Regions from separate parts of the Microlunatus sp. YIM B11417 genome, predicted to be linked through region 2. Evidence: riboswitches for the same ligand, from Rfam matches in the RefSeq annotation. Region 2 holds a riboswitch; the other holds the start of a gene.
The links. Region 2 has a riboswitch for thiamine pyrophosphate ahead of AC6CCG_RS19675 (ECF transporter S component). Riboswitches for the same ligand answer to the same signal wherever they lie in the genome.
Positions count from the first base shown of each region.

Region 1: another riboswitch for thiamine pyrophosphate. It lies ahead of AC6CCG_RS21025 (YkoF family thiamine/hydroxymethylpyrimidine-binding protein); the one in region 2 lies ahead of AC6CCG_RS19675 (ECF transporter S component).

Region 1 covers NZ_JCAMPJ010000004.1:329,070-332,465, reverse strand. The annotation lists gene AC6CCG_RS21035 (ABC transporter ATP-binding protein) at 1-269, opposite strand, end outside; gene AC6CCG_RS21030 (ECF transporter S component) at 259-858, opposite strand; gene AC6CCG_RS21025 (YkoF family thiamine/hydroxymethylpyrimidine-binding protein) at 851-1,465, opposite strand; TPP riboswitch at 1,511-1,619, opposite strand; gene AC6CCG_RS21020 (YhgE/Pip domain-containing protein) at 2,013-3,396, opposite strand, start outside.
Region 2 covers NZ_JCAMPJ010000004.1:22,566-25,961, reverse strand. The annotation lists gene manD (D-mannonate dehydratase ManD) at 1-146, shown strand, start outside; gene AC6CCG_RS19680 (hypothetical protein) at 222-1,004, opposite strand; TPP riboswitch at 1,368-1,472, shown strand; gene AC6CCG_RS19675 (ECF transporter S component) at 1,530-2,159, shown strand; gene AC6CCG_RS19670 (ATP-binding cassette domain-containing protein) at 2,207-3,396, shown strand, end outside.

The DNA of each region.
Region 1 (3,396 bases), 310 kb from region 2:
ACGACGCCGACCCGATCGGCCAGGTCGGCGATCTCGTGGTCGGCGACCCGCCGGCCGGCCACCCGGAGCTCGCCGGCGACCTCGGCGTCGATCGCCTGCGGTACCGCGCCGTGCAGCAGCCGGAGCAGCGTCGACTTGCCGGACCCGGACGGGCCCAGCACGAGGACGTACTCGCCCGGTCGGACGACGAGGTCGATCGGACCGAGCCGACCGCCGCCGGGGTAGCGCGCGGTCAGCCCGGCGGCGTGGACGGCCGGTTCAGCGGGCACGGCCTGCCTCGCGGACGATTGCGAACTGGTCCAGGACGCCGGTCCGGAGCAGCGCGTCGACGATGATCTTGGCCAGCAGGCCGCCGAGCACCAGACCGGAGGCGAGTTGCAGGCCGAGCCGGAGCAGCAGGATGTCCTGGCCGAACCAGGCGTACCGGAACGCCGAGAAGACGAACACCAGCCCGGCGCCGAGCAGCCCGGAGAGCGCGTACGTCAGCCAATTGAACCGCCGATAGCGGGTGATCGCGAACGGCAGCTCGCTGCCGGCACCCTGCAGCGCCGCCGCGACCACCAGCAGCGGGCCGACCGGCGAGCCGAGGAAGACCACCTCGACGATCGAGGCGATCACCTCGGCGATGATCCCGACGAACGGGCGCCGGATGATCGCCAGCGCGATCGGCGCGACCAGCAGCCAGCCGCCGAGCAGCAGATGCTGAGCAAGATCACCGGCCGGCCCCATCGCGACCGCGAGCAGGTTCCAGGCCTGCACCAACGCCCAGTAGAGGAAGCCGAAGACCACGCCGAGCATCACCATCAGGACGATGTCGCGCAGCGGCAGCCTCTTGTTGATCTTGGCCCGGTCAGCCATGGGACGGGCTGTTCAGTGAGACGGTCAGGTGGCTGGTGACGTGCTGGACGCTGCGGCCGACCATCACCCAGCCGGCGAAGACCGTGGCCAGCACCGTGCCGAGGTCGCCCTCCAGCCGGGTCACGAAGTGCTCCGACGCCCGGAACGTCCCGTTGGCCTTGGCCAGCTCGATCGCCGCATAGATGTCGCGCATGTGGTCCGGCTCGACCCCGGCCCGGACGTCGTCGGCCAGCGGATAGAGCGCCCACTCGGCCGCGGCGAAGCGCCCGGTCTCTCTGCCTTCCGGTACGTCGACCGGGCGCGGCCCCGCCCCGCCCGGCAGGTCGCAGACCACCTCGCCCGGGCAGCCGCGGGACAGGTGCACCGTCACCGAGGCGTGCTCGCCGGTCGCGGCGATGGCGGCGGCGAGGTCGGTCAGGTAGCGCAGCAGCTCGCTCTCGCTGCCACCGAGATAGGTGCTGACATCGCCGGTTCGGACCACGAGGTCGCCCGGATCCGTTGTCTGTAAGGCGGTCGTGATGACGTCGACGTACCGGTCGGTCATCACCGCCACGGTCACCCGAGCCCCGACGCCGAACCGCATCGGGTCGTCGATGATCTTGGTCATAGGGTCCCCCTTGCCTTCTCGTCGGCACGGGGACCGGGGCACGCTGCCCCACCCAAGTTCGCTTCCTGCGCTGGCATGACCCAGATCAGGTTCAACGGTCGGAGTTCGAGTACTCCCTCTCAGCCCGGCTCACCGGACTCCCGTGCTCAACCTGAAGGTACGTCACCCACCTCGTTCCGGGTCGCGCCAGTCCCACACCGTGGAACCCTGGGCCGGTCAGACCCGGCCGTGGGTTGCACCGACCCGACCCGTACGGCCGGGTCGTGACGCCGCCCTCGCACGACCATCCGGGTCGAGCGCGCGATCCGCTGTCACGATTTCACTGCGGACGGGCCGTTGCCGCGTGGCAGCGGCAAGATGTGGCTGACGTCAAGAGAAATCGCGACAGCCAAGCAGCCCACCGGTCGCCCGATCCCCTTCGCCCGGCCACCTGTCGCCCGCCCACGTGACGACGCTCGCGCCACCCGTCGACCGGGCACATGTGCGGTGACACGCCGTCGAAACGGCTGCTTTTGTGCCCGGTCAGCGGGTTGGGGGCGGTAGGAGGTCAGGCGGGGCTCGCGGCGAGCGGCTGCAGGATCCGGCGCCGTGCCACGGCCAGCAGACCCGCGCCCAGACCCACGATCAGCCAGGCCAGCAGGGACAGGATGGCCGAGCTGACGCCCGGTCCGTCGGTGACGATCGCGCGCATCCCGTCCAGGGCCGGGGTGAGCGGCAGCAGGGGCCGGATCACGTCGAAGACGGCGGGCACCGCGGCCGTGATGGCACCGGCGGTGGCCAGCACGACCATGATCACCGAGACGAACCGGCCGACCCCGCCGAACCAGGCGACCAGGGCGTGGTTCACCGCGACGAAGGTCAGGCCGCCGAGCAGGGTGAAGCCGATCAGGCCCACGGTCTGGCCGGCCGAGAGCTCGAGCAGCACCTGGAGCATGACCGCCAGCACGACCGACTGGACGGCCGCGATGATCACGCCGGGCAGCCAGCCCTCGAGCGCGATCCGGAGCGAGGACTTCATCGAGGTGAGCACCCGTGAGCTGACCGCCTGCACGATCAGGTACGTCGCCAGGGCGCCGATCCAGAGCGCGAAGACGGCGAGGAAGGTGGTCGTCGCGCTGTCCGCGAACGCCTGGTCCGGCCGCTCCGAGGTGACCGGCGTCGAGACCACGTCGGCCAGCGCCGTCCGGTCGGCCTTGGTGTAACTGGGCAGCTTCTCGGCGCCCTCGGCCAGCCCCTCGGCAAGCTTCGTGGTGCCGTCGGCCAGTTGATCACCGCCGTCGGCCAACTGCCCGACGCCCTTGTTCAGGTCCGCCGCCCCCGAGGCGGACTGCCCGGTCCCGTCAGCCAGTTGCCCGGCGCCGTCACTCAGCTGAGCCGTGCCGGTCTTCAGGTCGGCTGCGCCATCAGCGAGCTGTCCGATCCCCTTGGACAAGGCGGGCATCCCGTCCGCCAACTGCCCGGTCCCGTCCGCGAGTTGATCAAGCCCGCCGGCCAGCTGCTTCGTGCCGGTCGCCAGTTGCCCGGTCCCGTCGGCCAGTTGATCACCACCGTCGGCCAGTTGATCAAGACCGCCCGCGAGTGCCTTGGTCCCGCCGGCCACCTGCGTGGAACCCTTCGCGAGTTGATCACCGCCGACGGCGAGTTGATCAAGACCGCCGGCGAGCTTCTGATTGCCGGCGGCCAGTTGCTGCAGTCCTCCGACAAACTCGCCGACACCGTCGACCAGTTCAGCGATGCCGTCGCTCAACCCCTGCGCAGCCGTCGCCAGTTCGCCACCGCCGGCGGCCAGCGACGCGGACAGCTGCATCAGGCTCGGGTGGTCGCCATCCTCGCGCTCCAGCCCCTCGACCGCGGCTCCCGCTCCGGCCTTGAAGCCTGCCAGGAAGACCGGGCAGGACGGCTTCGGAATCTCGGGTGGGCACGTGATGCCC
Region 2 (3,396 bases):
TCACGTTCGACGACGGCTACCTGCATCCGGGTGATCAGCCCGGGATCGGGGTCGAGCTCGACGTGGACGAGGCCGGCAAGTACCCGTACCAGACGGCCTATCTGCCGTTCAACCGGCTGGCCGACGGGACCGTACACGACTGGTGATCATGAACCGAAAGCCCTGAGTCTCGTCGTTGAGACTCAGGGCTTTCGGCTGTTCAGTGCCGTGTCGGCACTGGCTCAGATGCAGACGAGGCCGAGCAGGTCGATGATCTTGCAGTCCCGATCGTCGTCATCGTCGTCGTCGCCCTTGGGCGGCTTGGTCGGCTTGCTGGTCGGCTCCTTGGTGGGTTCCTTGGTCGGCTCCGGATCGTCGGTCGGCGTCGGCTTCCGCGTCGGTTCCGGATCCTCGGTCGGCTCGGGAGCCTTGGTGGTCGGCGCCTTGGTCGGCTCGGGATCCCGGGTCGGCTCAGGGGCCTTGGTCGGAGCCCTGGTGGGCTCCGGTTCCTTGGTCGACGGTGCCTTCGTCGGCTCCTTGACGGCCGGCGGCTTGGTCGGCTGAGTCTGCTTCGGCGCCGGCTTCCTGGTCTGAGTGTCCTTCGGCGTCGCGGTACGGCCTGCGGTGGATCGTCCGGTCGGCGCGCCCGTCTCGCCGGACGGTTCGCCGCGCTCGCCGGACTGTCCCTGCGGGGTGCGGGAGGTCTCCGGCGGTGGCGTCGGGTCCTGCGGCTCGTCGGTCGACGGCTGCTCGGTCGGCGGGGTGGCCGGCGGCTCGTTGGTCGTCGGCGGATCCGTCGGCTGCTGGTTCTGCTCGGCCTCCAGCCGGATCCGGTCCAGTTCCTCCTGCCGTTCCTTGGCCAGGCGCTCGGCCTCGGACCGGCCGGGTTCCTCGGCGCCGGCGCTCCAGACGCCCGGCAGGATGATCCGGCTACCGGGCGCGACACTCGAGTTGACCGGCTGGTGCTGACCGATCACGGCGGTCGTGCTGACCGCCAGCGACAGGCCGAAACCGGCGCCGATCACCAGGAGGCGCCGAAGGCCGGTCTTGCGGGGTGGTGGGGTGCCCTTGTGGTCGGGGGGTCCGCTCTGCGGGGGCGGTGCCGCCGCGCGTCGCGGGTTGGGTGAGTCGGATGAGGGTGTGGGTCGGCCTGACACCGAGTAGGACCTCCTCAACGCGCCATCGGGCCCCCTGCGCGTGTCCTGCTTCAACGGCGAACGTCCCCGATCAACGTCCGTTGTCAAACCTTCGGATCCGAGCGCCCTCCCATGGGTGCTCAGGGCACCCGGCTCGGATCCGAAGGGCTCAGACTACCGAGCCGCCCGGCCCACCGGAACCCTGCACAAGCCACCAGTTCGAGGAAGTTGTGCGGTGGGCGTTATCGTGGTGTTGAACGACAGGGGAGCGCCGTAGGGCGCTGAGAGTGCGACACATCGCAGACCCTCGAACCTGATCCGGTTGACACCGGCGTAGGGAGTCGGGCCTTTCTCGAGCCGCGACGGGCCACCGTCCGGCTTTCCCTTCCATCGACCGTTGGAAGGACCATGATCATGACCACCGAAACCACCTCGACCGACCCGCATCGCGCGGTCGGGCCGCTGTTGCGCTGGCGTACCGTCGATCTGATCACCGCCGTGATGATCGGCGTCGCGTTCGGCATCGCCTTCATCGGCTGGGCGCAGGTGAGCAACCTGACCGGACCGCTGTTCCTCGCTCTGCCGCCGCTGGCCGGGCTGCTCGGCGGATTCTGGTGGTTGCCGGCCGTCGTGGGCGGATTGATCATCCGCCGGCCCGGCGCGGCGCTGCTGGCCATGCTGGTCGGGGCGAGCGTCGAACCGCTGCTCGGCGGTCAGTGGGGCATCAGCACGCTCGGCTCCGGCCTGTTCCAGGGCATCGGCGTCGAGCTCGGCTTCCTGATCTTCGGCTACCGGCGGTTCACCGCCCTGTCGGCGATGCTCGGCGGGATTCTGGCCGGCCTGCTGGAGACGCCGTACGAGTGGCTGACCTACTACCAGGAATGGGCCGTGCCCTACATCCTGCTGTACGCGGTGACGATGATGATCTCCGGCGCCCTGCTCGGCGGCCTGGTCGGATTGGCCCTGGTCAAGGCACTCGCCGCGACCGGCGTGCTGGCACCGTTCCCGCCCGGCCGGGAGCGCGCCGCCGCGCATCAGGTGTAGGCGTGGAGCCGTTCCCGCGCACGGCAGTTCCGGTTCGGGGCTGAGCCGTGGCGGAGTTGCGAGACGTTTCGAGCGAGACCACCGCGACCGGGCTGACCTGGCGGCCGCACGGGCGCCGGGAGCCGACGCTGCGCGACCTGACGCTGACCCTGCGACCCGGCGAGCGGGTGCTGCTCGCCGGCGCCAGCGGGTCGGGCAAGTCCACACTGCTGCGGCTGCTCGCCGGGCTGGCCGATGAGAGCCTCGGTGAGCTGACCGGGGAGTTGCGGCGGTCCGGTGAGGATCGTCCGGGGCGAGCCGGCCTGCTGCTGCAGGACCCGACCCACGCGGTGGTGGCCGAGCACGCCGGGCGGGACGTCGCGTTCGGCCCGGAGAACCGGCGGCTGGAACGACGGGAGATCGCCGACCGGACGCGGCGGGCGTTGGCGGCTGTCGGCTTTCCGTACCCGGCGGCGCGACGGTCCACCGACCTGTCCGGCGGGGAACTGCAGCGGCTCGCGCTGGCCGGCGCGCTCGCCCTCGCCCCCGAGCTGCTGCTGCTCGACGAGCCGACTGCGATGCTCGACCCGGACGGCGCCCGGACGGTTCGGGAGGCCGTGATCGAAGCCGTCGCCGACCGGCCGATCACCGTGGTCGTGGTCGACCACCGCCCCGGTGACTGGCTCGACTTCTGCGACCGGATGCTGGTGCTCGGGCCGGACGGCCGGCTGATCGCCGACGGCCCGGCCCGGACCGTGCTGGCGGAGCAACGGGACGAACTGCTCGCGGCCGGCGTCTGGGTGCCGGGCGAACCGCCGCCCGAGCCGGTACGGATCGACTGGACCCGGCCGACCGGCGGGTCGACGACAGCGTCGGCTCGCGATGACGCGGGGGCCGTTCTTCGGGTGCGCGGGCTGGGACTCGGTTCGCCCGGGGCCGAGCCGCGTCCCTTGGTGACAGGACTGGACCTGGACCTCCGCCCGGGCGCCCTGGTCGCGGTGTCGGGGCGGAGCGGCAGCGGGAAGTCCACCCTGCTCCGGGCACTGGCCGGACTCCGGCCGGCCGACACCGGAGAGCTGGCCGTACCCCGGGACGGCGGCGAGTTCCCGCTGGACCGGCTGGCCCGGCGGTCCCGGGAACTGGCCCGCGTCGTGGCCTGGCAGCCGCAGTATGCGGAGCAGCAACTGACCCGTCGGACCGTCGAGGCGGAGGTGCTGGCGACCAGCGAGGCGATCTACGCGGACGACCCGGAGCGGCT